DNA from 3 places in the Clostridium hominis genome. Region 1 is predicted to be linked to each of the others. Evidence: a T-box and tRNA genes for the amino acid it is inferred to sense, from the RefSeq annotation. Region 1 holds a T-box; the other regions hold tRNA genes.
The links. A T-box is a leader RNA that pairs with one kind of tRNA and senses whether it is charged. The one in region 1 lies ahead of H8S20_RS00835 (valine--tRNA ligase), so its partner is inferred to be a tRNA-Val.
Positions count from the first base shown of each region.

Region 2: it encodes a tRNA-Val, which carries the amino acid that the T-box ahead of H8S20_RS00835 (valine--tRNA ligase) is inferred to sense. The anticodon was not compared.
Region 3: it encodes a tRNA-Val, which carries the amino acid that the T-box ahead of H8S20_RS00835 (valine--tRNA ligase) is inferred to sense. The anticodon was not compared.

Region 1 covers NZ_JACOOO010000001.1:166,232-171,469, reverse strand. Annotated here, with positions in the region: gene H8S20_RS00835 (valine--tRNA ligase) at 1-2,071, opposite strand, end outside; T-box leader at 2,228-2,437, opposite strand; gene H8S20_RS00830 (2-hydroxyacyl-CoA dehydratase) at 2,471-5,238, opposite strand, start outside.
Region 2 covers NZ_JACOOO010000035.1:31,539-36,776, forward strand. Annotated here, with positions in the region: gene recD2 (SF1B family DNA helicase RecD2) at 1-419, opposite strand, end outside; gene nagA (N-acetylglucosamine-6-phosphate deacetylase) at 528-1,667, shown strand; gene metK (methionine adenosyltransferase) at 1,710-2,885, opposite strand; SAM riboswitch class I at 2,981-3,155, opposite strand; tRNA gene H8S20_RS14875 (tRNA-Tyr) at 3,318-3,402, opposite strand; tRNA gene H8S20_RS14880 (tRNA-Thr) at 3,410-3,484, opposite strand; tRNA gene H8S20_RS14885 (tRNA-Val) at 3,490-3,565, opposite strand; tRNA gene H8S20_RS14890 (tRNA-Tyr) at 3,596-3,680, opposite strand; tRNA gene H8S20_RS14895 (tRNA-Thr) at 3,687-3,761, opposite strand; tRNA gene H8S20_RS14900 (tRNA-Tyr) at 3,782-3,866, opposite strand; gene H8S20_RS14905 (hypothetical protein) at 4,053-4,490, opposite strand; gene yyaC (spore protease YyaC) at 4,600-5,130, shown strand; gene H8S20_RS14915 (rod shape-determining protein) at 5,173-5,238, opposite strand, start outside.
Region 3 covers NZ_JACOOO010000013.1:33,618-38,855, reverse strand. Annotated here, with positions in the region: gene H8S20_RS07035 (peptidoglycan DD-metalloendopeptidase family protein) at 1-737, opposite strand, end outside; gene H8S20_RS07030 (DnaD domain protein) at 906-1,901, shown strand; gene H8S20_RS07025 (ATP-binding protein) at 1,894-2,883, shown strand; tRNA gene H8S20_RS07020 (tRNA-Thr) at 3,035-3,109, opposite strand; tRNA gene H8S20_RS07015 (tRNA-Asp) at 3,143-3,219, opposite strand; tRNA gene H8S20_RS07010 (tRNA-Val) at 3,224-3,299, opposite strand; tRNA gene H8S20_RS07005 (tRNA-Glu) at 3,308-3,382, opposite strand; tRNA gene H8S20_RS07000 (tRNA-Thr) at 3,389-3,463, opposite strand; tRNA gene H8S20_RS06995 (tRNA-Asp) at 3,490-3,566, opposite strand; tRNA gene H8S20_RS06990 (tRNA-Val) at 3,572-3,647, opposite strand; tRNA gene H8S20_RS06985 (tRNA-Glu) at 3,656-3,730, opposite strand; tRNA gene H8S20_RS06980 (tRNA-Asp) at 3,781-3,857, opposite strand; tRNA gene H8S20_RS06975 (tRNA-Val) at 3,862-3,937, opposite strand; tRNA gene H8S20_RS06970 (tRNA-Glu) at 3,946-4,020, opposite strand; gene H8S20_RS06965 (hypothetical protein) at 4,141-4,740, opposite strand; gene H8S20_RS06960 (BaiN/RdsA family NAD(P)/FAD-dependent oxidoreductase) at 4,892-5,238, shown strand, end outside.

The DNA of each region.
Region 1 (5,238 bases):
GCATTGCTGGGTGTAATAATTTTAATCCTGTAGTTAATACAGTGTATAATACATTATAAACTACACCCTTAGCCTTTTCATCATCACTGAAGAACACAGGCTTAACAAGTTCTATATACCAGTCACAGAATTCAGTCCACATAAAGTCATAAACCTTTTGGTTTGCAATTCCAAGCTCGTATTTTTCCATGTTATCAGTTACTTCTTTAACTAATTTATTCATTTCTGATAATATCCACTTATCAGCTAAGCTGTACTCTTTGCAGTCAGAATACTTTTCCATAACTTCTTTATCTAAATTCATCATAACGAATCTTGAAGCATTCCACATCTTGTTTGCAAAGTTTCTTGCAGCTTCAACTTTTTCTGGAATATATCTTATATCATTTCCAGGAGTACTTCCTGTAACAAGCATAAATCTTAAAGCATCTGCACCAAAGTTTTCAATTACTTCTAGTGGATCAACCCCATTTCCTAAAGATTTACTCATTTTAACACCATTAGCATCTCTAATTATCCCATGCATTAGAACTGTTTCAAATGGTGTTTCTTTCATGTTATAAAGGCCTGAGAATATCATTCTTGCAACCCAGAAGAATATAATATCATAACCGGTAACTAATACATTACCTGGATAGAAGAAATCTAAGTCTTCTGTTTTTTCTGGCCATCCTAAAGTTGAGAAAGGCCATAATGCAGATGAGAACCAAGTATCAAGTACATCTTCATCTTGTCTTATATTTTCTGAAGAACATTTTGAGCACTTATGTGGTGCATCTACTTCACACATTTCATTTCCACAGTCGTTACAATAGAATACAGGTATTCTATGGCCCCACCACAATTGTCTTGAAATACACCAGTCTTGAATATTTTCCATCCAGTTAAAGTAGATTTTTTCAAATCTTTCAGGAACAATTTGTGTCTTTCCTTCTTTAACAACTTCTATAGCTGGTTTTGCTAAAGACTCCATTTTAACATACCATTGCTTAGATACTATTGGTTCAACTACAGTATTACATCTATCATGTGTTCCAACATTATGAGTATGAGGTTTAACCTTAACTAACAACCCTTGCTCTTCTAAATCTTTTACCATTTGCTTTCTAGCTTCATATCTATCTAACCCTTGGTATTTTCCTCCTAATTCATTTATTACACCATGATCATCCATAACTCTTATTATAGGAAGATTATGTCTCTTACCAACTTCAAAGTCATTAGGATCATGAGCTGGAGTTATTTTAACTGCTCCTGTACCAAATTCAATATCAACGTATTCGTCACCAACAACAGGTATTTCTCTATCAGTTAATGGTAATTTTAAAGTTTTTCCAATTAAATGCTTAAATCTATCATCATTTGGGTTAACAGCAACTGCGGTATCTCCAAGTAACGTTTCTGGTCTTGTTGTAGCTATTTCTAAGAATCCTGAACCATCAGCTATTGGATAATTAATATGCCAGAAGCTTCCCTCTTTTTCTTCATATACTATTTCTGCATCTGATAAAGCAGTTGTACACTTTGGACACCAGTTAGTTATTCTATTCCCTTGATAGATAAGTCCTTCGTTATATAACTTTACAAATACAGTTCTAACAGCTTTATTTAAGTTCTCATCCATTGTAAATGCTTCTCTTGTAAAATCACAAGAAACCCCTAACTTCTTTAGCTGATTTCTAATAGTGCCTTTATACTCTTCTGCCCATTTCCAAACTTCATCTAAGAAAGCTTCTCTTCCCATTTCTTTCTTAACTAAACCTTGCTTTAAAAGTTCATTTTCAACTTTAACTTCTGTAGCTATAGAAGCATGGTCAGTTCCCGGAAGCCATAATGTGCAGTATCCTTGCATTCTCTTAAATCTTATAAGCATATCTTGCATAGTATTATCTAATGCATGCCCTAAATGAAGCTTACCAGTTATATTTGGTGGTGGCATCATTATAGTAAACGGCTTTTTACTCTTATCAACGACAGGAGTGAAATATTTCTTTTCTTCCCATGTTTTATAGATTCTTTCTTCAAATTCTTTTGGATTATAGGTTGTAGATAAATTCTTCTTTTCTTCCATAAATAAAACCTCCTGATTTAATTTAAATAAATATACTTAATAATATATAAATAAATTATTTGAATTACATTTCCTTAATAAAACTCTCATTAGTTATAGTTCCATGATTGCAATTCATATAATCATTTTCTAAATAAAAAAAGAGCCTTCATCCATAAAAAGGACGAAGACTCGCGGTACCACCTTTATTCCTGTCAATCAACAGGCTCTTAATTAAATAACGACTAGACAGCCGTCTTAGCTTACTATAATTTCAGCTAAGAAACTCAAAAGCTACCTTCAGAATACTTCATATAGAAGGCTTACAGCCAAGGCCTTCCTCTCTTAATACTTCCTATTCCTACTCCTCTTTTTCACAGTTTTTAGATATCAATTTTACTTTATACTATGATATTTTTTTTATTTTGTCAATATATTATCTATAATTTCTTTATTATTCGCCTCATTATTTTCTATCTTTTTCTTTGCTACTGATAACATCAATTTTATTCTATTCATCTGATTGACATTAGAAGCACCAGGATCATAATCAATTGCTACTATATTAGAATCTGGATAATGATCTCTTAATATCTTTATCATCCCTTTTCCAGTAACATGATTAGGCAAGCATGCAAAAGGTTGTACACAAGCAATATTATTAACTCCGCTTTTGATTAATTCAATCATCTCTCCAGTTAAAAACCAACCTTCTCCAGTTTGATTTCCTATAGATAAAATAGGTGATGCTAATTTAGCAAGTTCTCCTATATGTTTCGGTGAATCAAATCTTCTACTTTTTTTCAACTCCTTCATCATAACTTTTCTGTAATTTTCTAAATAATTTATAACTATATTCCCTAAACCTTCGTTTAATTTGCTCTTTCCAAGATATTTTGCTTTATATCCTGAATCATAAGAACAATACATAAAAAAATCTAACAAATCAGGAACTACAACCTCTACTCCTTCATTTTCTAGAATAGTTACTATATCATTGTTAGCTGTTGGGTGATACTTTACTAATATTTCTCCTACGATTCCCACCCTAGGCTTCTTAATATCTTTTAATTCGAAATTATCAAAATCATTTATTATACCTTTTATATTTTTATTAAAAATGCTTCTACTACCATTTCCAAGGTTTTCTTTTGCTTTTTTATTCCAGAATTTATATAGCTTATCAGCTTCACCTAAGTTTTTTTCATAAGGTCTTGTTCTATATAAAACTCTCATAAATAAATCTCCATAAACTAATGCCATTATAGCTCTATTTATAAATTTTAAAGTTATCTTAAATCCTGGTTGCTCTCCCATACCTAAAGCATTAAGTGATATAACAGGAATATTTTTAAATCCAGCATCTTTTAATGCCATTTTCAAAAATCCAATGTAATTTGTAGCTCTACACCCTCCACCGGTTTGTGTTATTAATACAGATGTATTATCAACATCATACTTTCCTGATTTTAAAGCTTTTATAATTTGTCCGACAACTATTATTGATGGATAACAAGCATCATTATTTACATATTTTAATCCTTCATCAATAGACTTTATATCCATAGCTGGTAATACTTCTATATTATATCCACACTCTCTTACCGCTTTCTCTAGTAAGTCAAAATGCATAGGTGACATTTGCGGAGCTAATATAGTATGTTTTTTTCTCATTTCCTTAACAAATATAGGTGGATTGTATTTGATACTTTCCTCTACAGGTTTATAATTTAGCCTCTCTCTTTCTTTTATAGCTGCATATAACGATCTTATTCTTATCCTAGCTGCGCCTAAATTATTTCCTTCATCAATCTTTAAAGATGTATATATTTTACCTCTCGAAATAATTAAATCAGAAACTTGATCAGTTGTTACAGCATCTAGTCCACATCCAAATGAATTTAATTGTATAATCTCTAAATATGGATTCTTTGCTATAAATGCTGCTGCTCTGTATAATCTTGAATGATACATCCATTGATCTACTACTCTTAAATTTTCTTCTAACTTACCCAAATGAGATATGCTATCTTCTGTTAAAACAGCCATTCCATAAGATGTTATTATTTCTGGTATACCATGATTTATTTCAGGATCAATATGATATGGTCTTCCACATAATACTATCCCCTTTTTATTATTTACTTTTAAATATTCTAATACCTCTTCCCCCTTATTTTCTATATCTCTTTTACATGCCAATCTCTCTAATGCGGCTTTCTTTATTGCCTCCCTAGCTTCATCTAAGGATATGTTATACTCTTTAAATTCTTCAACAATTCTTTTCGCTAAAACTTTATAATTGTCTAAAGATAAAAATGGTTCAATAAGCTTAACATTTCTCTCTTTTATCTCATCAATATTTGTTCTTATAACCTCTGGATAAGATGTTACTATAGGACAATTATAATGATTTGTTGCATCTTTAAACTCCTTTTTTTCATAAGGAATACATGGATAAAAAATAGTTTTTATCCCTTTATTGATGAGATTCATTATATGTCCATGACTTATTTTAGCAGGATAACAGGCCGATTCTGATGGTATTGTTTCTATTCCCAACTCATATATCCTTTTATTTGATGCATCAGAAAGCACTACCCTAAACCCTAAACTTGTTAACATAGTAAACCAAAACGGATAATTTTCATAAATGTTTAAAACTCTTGGAATACCTATAACTCCCCTTTTAGCTTCATTTAACGGTAAAGGTTTATAATTAAATATTCTCTTATATTTATACTTATATAAATTAGGAATCTCTTCATTTTTTTTCTTAATTACTCCTAGTGCTTTTTCACACCTATTACCTGAAATAAACTCTTCTCCATCTGAGAATTTATTTACTGTAAGCAAACAATTATTCCCACATCGACCACACCTAGCAAAATCAGTTTCTATTTTAAATTTTTTAATTTGCTCATTAGATAAAAGAGTTGATTTTTCCCCTTCTATATATCTTTCCTTTGCAATTATTGCACATCCAAAGGCTCCCATTATTCCTGCAATATCTGGTCTTATAACCTCTTTCCCAGAAATAATTTCAAAACTTCTTAGAACTGCATCATTATAAAAAGTTCCACCTTGAACTATTATTTTATCCCCCATATCATTTTCATTTCTCATCTTTATTACCTTAAATAAAGCATTTTTTATTACTGAGTAAGATAAACCTGCTGATATATCAG
Region 2 (5,238 bases), on a different contig from region 1:
TTACTCTCTAAGTAAGAATCATATATTATACTAAATTTCTTTTCACCTATACCATCAACTTCTTTTAATCTCTCAATATTGTTATCCAGAATCTCTAAAGTCTTATCCCCAAACTTATTTACTATTTTCTTTGCAGTTACCGGTCCAATACCATGAATTATACCAGTTGATAAATACCTTTCAATCTCTTTTGCCGATGACGGTAATAACTCATGATACTCCTCTACATTAAATTGTCGACCAAACTGCTTATGATTAATCCATGACCCCTTAAAATTTATCTGCTGTCCCTCTTTAATAAGAGGCATTATTCCAACAACAGTAATTAATTCTTTATTGGCTGTTACCTTACTTACTATATATCCCGTATCTTCACTTTTAAATATAATAGCCTCAACTAATCCTTCTAGCACTTCCATTTTATTGTTCACACCTTTAAATCTTATCTTCTATATTATATAATTATATCATATTATATAAATTTAACTCATATTGCTTTAAATTTGAGTTATGTAGGAGGTATTTTTATGTTAATTAAAAATTGTAAATTAATTTACCTAGACAAAATAGAAGAAGGTTCTGTTTTGATAGAAGATGGTAAAATTAAAGAAATAAATCCTAGTTCTATAGCTAATGATAACGTTATAGATGGTAAAGGATTATATTTAAGCCCTGGATTCATAGATGTTCATATACATGGAGCTGGTGGTGTTGATACTATGGATGGAACATACGATGTTATAAATACAATAGCTAAAACTATTGCTAAACATGGTACTACTTCATTTACTCCAACTACTATGACTGTAGATAAAAAAGACATAAGAAAGGCTATGTCTGCAATTAAAGAAGCTAAAATAAAAGGTACAGATGGAGCTAACGTTTTAGGAGCCCACCTAGAAGGTCCATTTATAAGCCCTAAAGCAATAGGTGCTCAAAACCCAAACTACTTAATAGATCCAACAATTGAAAACTTTAACGAAATGGTTGGTGAAGACGAAGATGCAGTAGTTTCTATAACAATGGCACCAGAAGTAGAAGGAGCTAAAGAACTAGCTACCTATCTTTCTGATAAAGGTATAGTTTGCTCAATGGGACATACTAAAGCTAATTATGAAGAAGCTATGGACGGTATAAAGTGTGGATTCTGCCACTCAACTCACCTTTTCAATGCTATGACTCCATTTACTCATAGAGAACCTGGTGTTGTAGGGGCAATATTTGATTCAGAAATAACTACTGAAACTATATCTGATGGTATTCATATTTCTTATCCATCATTAAGAACTGCTTATAAGCAAAAAGGAACTGATAAGGTACTTTTAGTTACTGATGCAATGATGGCATGCGGAATGCAAGATGGCATGTATTCTTTAGGTGGTCAAGATGTAGAAGTTAAAAATGGTGCTGCTAGATTATTAAGTGGTTCACTTGCTGGATCAGTTCTTACTTTGGATAAAGCTATTAGAAATGTTTATAACAACTCTAATTACCCACTTAACGAAATAGTTAAAATGGCTTCATATAACGGAGCTAAACATTGCAAAGTAGAAGATAGAAAAGGCTTAATAAAAGAAGGCTTTGATGCTGACCTAGTTATTTTTGATGAAGATATAAACGTAAAAATGACTATTGTTAACGGAAACGTGGTATATAACACACTTTAATAAAAAGGAACTCACAGCAATTCCTGTGAGTTCCTTTTTTTATTATAAGTATTTCTTTATATCTTCAACTTTATTTAATCTTTCCCATGGAAGATCTAAGTCATTTCTACCGAAGTGCCCATAAGCTGCTGTTTGCTTGTAAATAGGATTTCTTAACTCTAAATCTCTTATTATTGCACCTGGCCTTAAATCAAATGATTTTTCTACTATTTTCACTATTTCTTCTTCTGAAAGTTTTCCTGTTCCAAAAGTTTCAACTTCAATTGATACTGGTTTAGCAACTCCAATAGCATAAGCTAATTGAATTTCTAATTTATCTGCAACTCCAGCTGCTACTAAGTTTTTAGCTACCCATCTAGCTGCATATGCTGCTGATCTATCAACCTTTGTTGGATCTTTTCCTGAGAAAGCTCCTCCTCCATGTCTACCGTATCCACCGTAAGTATCAACTATTATTTTTCTACCAGTTAATCCACTATCCCCTTGTGGGCCACCAACAACAAATCTTCCTGTTGGATTTATATAATACTTAGTATTTTCGTCTAAAAGCTCTGCAGGAACTACTGCTTTAATTACGTGTTCCATTAAGTCTTCCCTTATTTGTTCTTGGCTAACTTCTGGTCCATGTTGAGTTGATATTACTATTGTATCTATTCTTATAACTTTGTTATCATCATATTCTACTGTTACTTGAGTTTTTCCATCTGGTCTCAAATATGGTAATGTGCCATTTTTTCTTACTTCACTAAGTCTTCTAGATAATCTATGAGCCATTGCTATTGGTAATGGCATAAACTCTTGTGTTTCATTTGTTGCAAAACCAAACATCATTCCTTGGTCTCCTGCACCAACTGCTTCAACTGCATCTTTATCACCAGCTTTTGATTCTAATGCTTCATCAACTCCCATAGCTATATCTGATGATTGCTCATCGATAGATGTTAATACAGCACATGTATCACAGTCGAACCCAAATTTAGCTCTATCATAACCTATTTCTCTTATAGTTTCTCTAACCACCTTAGGGATATCCACATAACATGATGTTGATATTTCTCCCATTACCATAACCATTCCTGTAGTTACAGCTGTTTCACAAGCTACTCTAGCCATAGGATCCTTAGCTAGTATACTATCTAATATTCCATCTGATATTTGGTCACAGATTTTATCTGGATGACCTTCTGTTACTGATTCTGATGTAAATAATCTTCTCATTATATATCTCCTCTCTTAATTAAGATGATATTAATTCTAAAGATAAAAAAGTCTCTTCTTAAGATAAAGAAGAGACGTAATATTCAACCATGTCTTTCTTATCTTGCAAAATTAATTGCAGGAATTGGCACCACGTATACAATTAATAATTAAAAGTTAAAAATTAATAATTAAGTTAATTTAATTATTATTTATTAACTATCAACTGCTAATTGGTAACAGGTTGCCGGGTTTCACAGGGCCCTCTCCCTCTACCTCTCTTGATAAGAACTAATATCAAATTTTATTTACTTTTTATTTACTGTAATATATATTAACAATTATTAAAACTAATGTCAATAAATTTAAATTCTAATATATTCTCAACTTTTTATAATACATATTACTTATTTTAAGTCAAAATAAAAAAGCATAGATAAACTATGCTTTTAATGGTGGGGGAGGACGGATTCGAACCATCGAAACGAAACGTAACAGATTTACAGTCTGCCCCCTTTGGCCACTCGGGAACTCCCCCATTTTAATGGAGCTGGTGATCGGAGTCGAACCAACAACCTGCTGATTACAAGTCAGCTGCTCTGCCATTGAGCCACACCAGCGTATTTGGTGGAAACAACAGGGATCGAACCTGTGACCCTCTGCTTGTAAGGCAGATGCTCTCCCAGCTGAGCTATGCTTCCACGTTATTATTTATTTTTCAAAAAATTAAATGGTGGGGGAGGACGGATTCGAACCATCGAAACGAAACGTAACAGATTTACAGTCTGCCCCCTTTGGCCACTCGGGAACTCCCCCATTTAATGGAGCTGGTGATCGGAGTCGAACCAACAACCTGCTGATTACAAGTCAGCTGCTCTGCCATTGAGCCACACCAGCATATTTAATTAAGTTATTAATGGTGGGGGAGGACGGATTCGAACCATCGAAACGAAACGTAACAGATTTACAGTCTGCCCCCTTTGGCCACTCGGGAACTCCCCCATATCGTATTAATAACTTTCATCATTTCGTGCATCACTGCCGAACTGACAATGACTAGTATATATTCATAGCAACAATATTTCAAGCCTCATAATAGCTCATTTTCCGATTTTATTTTTAATTTGCTCTATTTTCCTTCATTTTACTTAATATTAAGCACTTATATAACTTTAATAGCCATTATAACTACACTAAGTCAATATATTGATTTAATATACCTACAAGCCTATCATAATCCTCTTCTACCAAGCGTTTTTTAATATATTCCATAGCTTCCTTCTTTGAATCTATGCTACCATTATTCAAAATAGAATTAACTTTAGCACAATCAACAACTGAAAGTTTATCTAATATTCCTTCAACTACATTTCTCTCATCTAAAGTTAAACTGTTAATTATATTATCTAAATTTAAAGTTAAAACATCAGAACTATTTCCCTGTAATATTTGCTTATCTGTTGATAAAGAAGTTTCTTCCACATCCCCTTCTGTAATCTCAGTTGTCTCATCTTCCAAACTACTTATATCTTTATTTTTAATATTTGGTTCATATAAAACTACTATAAATATAGTTACTACTATAACTAAAAGTGACATAGTTCTCATTATTATCTTCCATTTCATTTAATATCACCACCTTATTAAAAATATTTTCCATTTTTTCTTTTTTTATACTTATTATATTCTTAGTTTTTCTCTCATATATATTATTATTGAGGGGTGGTGGGTATATTTGAAAAGAAAAGTTAACTATAAATCTAACTTATCTTATTATGAAATTGCAGAATTTATAAGAAAATATGTAACATCTGAAACTATTATAGTTTGCATTGGCACAGATAAATGTATTGGTGATTGTTTAGGTCCTTTAGTAGGTACTTTTTTAGAAGAGTCATCCTTCCCTGTTCCTGTATATGGAACACTAGAATCACCTATCCATGCCTTAAACATAGATAAAAAAATTGATGAAATAAAAAAACTTCATCCACAAGCTACGATTATCGGAATTGACGCTTGTTTAGGAGATACTAATTCTATTGGCGAAATACATGTAAGAGATTATCCTATTCATCCCGGTAAAGGTGTAGGAAAGTCATTGCCTGAAGTAGGTGTATCCTCAATAATAGGAATAGTTGACTCTAGTGACAATGCTGAATTCTTTACCTCTAGAGGTATTAGACTTAGTTTAGTATTCGAAATGGCACGAGTTATTTGTCATGGACTAAACCATGCATATTACCTTAATTCTTCATATAATAAATAGCACTATAAGAAATAACTTATAGTGCCATTTATATATTTATAATTAATCTATTAGACTTATCTCTTTTCCAAAAATATCTGAATCTATTTTATCTATAAAGTTTAAAAC
Region 3 (5,238 bases), on a different contig from region 1:
TCGTTTAATACTGTTTCTTCAGTCTTCGTAAGACCTTCGTATATAACTTCCTTATATACTTCCTTTTTACCATCTTCCCCTTGCATAACTACTTCTTCACCCATATATATACTACTATCTTCTTCTACCCTAACTGGCGACTCTATAACCTCTTCTTCAAATGTTCTCAAACTTAATTCTAGATCTAATAAATTTTTATTTACTATAGATGCTTCATAAATTTCTTTAGATATTTCACTACTCTCACTCAGTTGGCATAGTTTTAGTTCAGTAGGAGTTGTTTTTATATTTCCATTTATCTTCATATAAGATATATCTTCAATATTTACTCCTAATTCTCTTATATAACTTTCACATACACTTTTAATTATAGTATCCTTTTCTTGTGCACTTAGCACATATCCAAAAACATTATTATCTACTGTTATAGCAAAGCCATTAACATTTCTATTTATATTCTCTATATTTACATTTGAGTTTTTGCTATTTAAATTAACAATATTATTATAAGTGTTAGAAACACTTATTGAATTTGCAAGATATACATCTTTAGATACTTCTTGTGAGAGCTCACTTGAATCATCAATAACATTTATGCATTGAATTGTTTTAGTATTTCCGTATATCTTATAACCTTTAGTAATTCCTCCTATAAGAAATAACAATATTGTTAATAGTATTAAGGATAAAGTGTTTTTTATTATAACACACTTCTCATCCTTCTTCTGCGAGTACATTTTTTTTACCACTCCTCTTTTTTCTAGTTTTATTTACAACATTTTTTAATTTTCCCAAGAACTAAAATAATATACACATCATTTCTTCAATTGTTATGTTGAGGGTTGATATCACCTTTGTTATAATTAGCTTAAAGGTAATAGAACCAAGAAAGGTAGAGAATATTTATGAGCACATTTATGCTAAAAAATAAACAATTAGACTTTACTCCTGTTAGTAATATATTTATAGAAAAATATATGCCTAAAGCTCGTGGAGAATTTATTAAGGTGTATCTATTAATGCTTAAATATAATACTTGTGGCGAAATGGGTGTAACATCATCAATATTAGCTACTTCATTAAATTTGCTTGAATCTGATGTGTTAAACGCCTTAAACTATTGGAACGATGAAGGATTAATAAAACTAATTCCTATTGATAAAATGGGAAATTTCAATATTGAATTTGTTGATTTAGTTAAAGAATCAAAATCTCAAAGCAAAGAAATAAACTTACTTCAAGCCTTAAATAAGAACTCAACTAAAGATATGTTAAATGATATCGAAAGACTTTTGGGAAGACCTCTATCCCCTAAAGAAATGACTACTTATTTAAGTTGGCAAGATGATTTCAACTTTTCATCAGAATTAATACTAATTCTTTTTGAATATTGCGTATCTCGTGGAAAAAGCGATTATAGATATATAGAAAAAGTAGCAATAGCTTGGAAAGATATGAATATTTCTACTATTGAAGAAGCTCAAAATTATATAAAGAGAACTGAAGATAAATGGATAAAAATTAGACATATATTAAATTACTTAGGCATTAAAAACCCTGAATTAATGAAGCCTCAAGAAGATATGCTAGATAAATGGATAAATGATTTTAATTTCCCTCTAGACGTTATAGAAAAGGCTTGTAATATATGCTTTCAACGTCTAAATAGGGCTGATTTTAAATATATCGATGGAATCTTATCTAATTGGAATAAAAATAACCTAAAAACAATTGCTGCTATTGAAGAAAAAGATTCAAAACCTTCTACTGCTATTCAAGGAAAAGGAAATTATACTAGTAATAATAGTAAAAGATTTACTGGTCAAAATATTAATAACAAATCATCTAAAGATTATGATGATTTAGAAAAAGAACTTTTAGGATGGTATAACAATGATTAAGGGATATCAAGAAAAATTAATGAATATTTATGAAAAAATACGAGAAAATGAAAATCGTAATTTAAAAAATAGAAAAAAAGAAATTCTTCAAAAAGCTCCTGAGATAATTGAATTAGATAATACTATTCAAAAACTTTCATTAGCTTTGCCTATGGCAATATTAAAAGGTGGCTCTGAAGCTGACCTAGATAATATTAAAGCAGATATACAAGAGCTTAGAAAGCAAAAATATGAGCTATTAACCTCTTATGGATATCCTGTTGATTACCTAAATCTTCATTATCAGTGCGCTAAATGTCAAGATACTGGATATATAGGAACTCAAAGATGTAAGTGCTTTAAGAATAAGCTAGTAAACTTATATTACGAAACTTCTAAACTATCAAATAACTTAGCTACTTGCAATTTTAATAATTTTGATATAAGACTGTTTTCTCCTGAAAATGATGGGAATTATAAAAATTCTCAACGTAAAAACATGGAGAAGATTTACGAATTCGTAAGAGGTGGTTATTTACCTAATTTCGATAATGATAATACTAATTTATTATTTTATGGAGAGTCAGGCAATGGTAAGACATTCTTATCTTGGTGTATAGCTAAAGAATTATTAGATAAAGGATATTTAGTTATATATAAAACTTCTAATGATTTAATAAGAGATTTAAGAGAAATAACATTTAATAATAACTATATGCTTGAAGATTTATTAATAAACTGCGACTTATTAATAATAGATGACTTAGGCGCAGAACAAGTAACCGACTTTTCTACTAATGAATTATTTAATTTAATCAATAAGAAGCTATTAAATAATAAGAAGATGATTATATCAACGAATTTAAATCTTCCTGATATAGAAAAGAGTTATACAACTAGAGTCTATTCTCGTTTAGTTGGTAATTTTACGTTCTTTAAGTTTTACGGTAATGATGTTAGAATAAAACTTAATCTTGCAAGAATGAGATCTCAACAACAATAAATTAATTTAATATAAAAATACACTTTACTTCTTGATATTAATAATAAAATTTCTATTATTAATTGAAGTAAAGTGTATTTTTTATAATCAAATATTTTTACTACATAATATTAATTACACAAAAAAAACTCTAGAATAATCTAGAGTTTCATGGAGCTGGTGATCGGAGTCGAACCAACAACCTGCTGATTACAAGTCAGCTGCTCTGCCATTGAGCCACACCAGCATAAATATTTTATATTTTAACGCCAAAAAAAATTGGCGACTCAGAAGGGGCTCGAACCCTCGACCTCCGGCGTGACAGGCCGGCACTCTAACCAACTGAGCTACTGAGCCATTATGGTGGAAACAACAGGGATCGAACCTGTGACCCTCTGCTTGTAAGGCAGATGCTCTCCCAGCTGAGCTATGCTTCCGTATAAAATGGTGACCCCTAGGGGAATCGAACCCCTGTTACCACCGTGAAAGGGTGGTGTCTTGACCGCTTGACCAAGGGGCCATATAATGGAGCTGGTGATCGGAGTCGAACCAACAACCTGCTGATTACAAGTCAGCTGCTCTGCCATTGAGCCACACCAGCGTATATTATATAGTTTTTTAAAAAAGTGGCGACTCAGAAGGGGCTCGAACCCTCGACCTCCGGCGTGACAGGCCGGCACTCTAACCAACTGAGCTACTGAGCCATTTATGGTGGAAACAACAGGGATCGAACCTGTGACCCTCTGCTTGTAAGGCAGATGCTCTCCCAGCTGAGCTATGCTTCCATATAAAATGGTGACCCCTAGGGGAATCGAACCCCTGTTACCACCGTGAAAGGGTGGTGTCTTGACCGCTTGACCAAGGGGCCTAGGCTTTTGTTTATCACATATTATCTTTTGTACCACTTTTTAAAAAAATTGGCGACTCAGAAGGGGCTCGAACCCTCGACCTCCGGCGTGACAGGCCGGCACTCTAACCAACTGAGCTACTGAGCCATTATGGTGGAAACAACAGGGATCGAACCTGTGACCCTCTGCTTGTAAGGCAGATGCTCTCCCAGCTGAGCTATGCTTCCGTATAAAATGGTGACCCCTAGGGGAATCGAACCCCTGTTACCACCGTGAAAGGGTGGTGTCTTGACCGCTTGACCAAGGGGCCTAGGTTTCTTGCTCGTTCTCTGCCGAGCACATTAACTATAATACATAAAATTAAATATGGTGTCAACACTTTTAAACAACTTTTTTTATTTTTTTATTTTCAACTCATATTTAATCTCCTCTAGGTCAGCATTTTTACTGGTTTTTCCCCACTTTTATTTTTTTCTGCCTTTTTTAAATTTTCTATTGCCATACCGTATCTTGCTAATGAATCTTCTTTTAATTTTATTTCATTTTCTATCTTTTCGATCTCAAAACAACACATATCGAAAAATTCATTTTCATCAATCTGATCTAAATTTATATTAAATCCAACCTTTTTAAAATTTTGTCCTACAGCTAATATTTTAACCGGAATAGACTTATTTATTACAGCTATTATTTCTTTTTCCCAAATTCCTCTTTTATTTACAACATGTTTATCTCTTAATAAATTTAAATTTTCAAATTTAATATTTAATTGTGATTCTATAATTTCTAAAAGAGCTTTATATAAACCTACTGAAATTCCTCTGTTTAATTTTATCTTTAAAAAATCATTATACTTTATTAAAAATTCATCTACTTCACTTTCAGTTATAAAGTCTATTTCACTATTATTAAATACTTTAATCCCCTTGCTACTAGGATAATTTACTACTACTTGATCATAGTTCATTCTTCTAACCTTAAACTCTTTATCATAATCATCTAAAGTTTTGTCAATAATTTTAACTAGCAATAGTCTCACCTCATCAATTAGTATTCCATAGTTTTTTTACTAATATTACTGTGATAGAATAAAAGTGCAAATTAAGTTCAATTATAAATTCTAAATTACATTGAAATGATTTCTTTAATTTATAACTTTGAATTAAAAAGGAGTGTTCTTATTGATATATCATGATTTAATAATCGTTGGTGGTGGAGCTTCTGGTATGACAGCAGCTATAGTTGCTAAAGACTTTGGGCTAGATGTAGCCATAGTTGAAGGAACCGATAGAGTTGGTAAAAAAATATTAACTACTGGAAATGGTAGATGTAATATATCCAATAGATGTGTAGCTGAACCTTTTATTAATTATCATAGTAATTGTGATAATTTCTTTTCATCTGTTTTAAGTCAATTTGGTGTAGATGATACATTAAATTATTTCTTATCTTTAGGTCTTCCAATAGTACCTTTAAAAGGCGGAAAATTATATCCACAATCACTACAAGCATCTTCTGTTGTGGATAT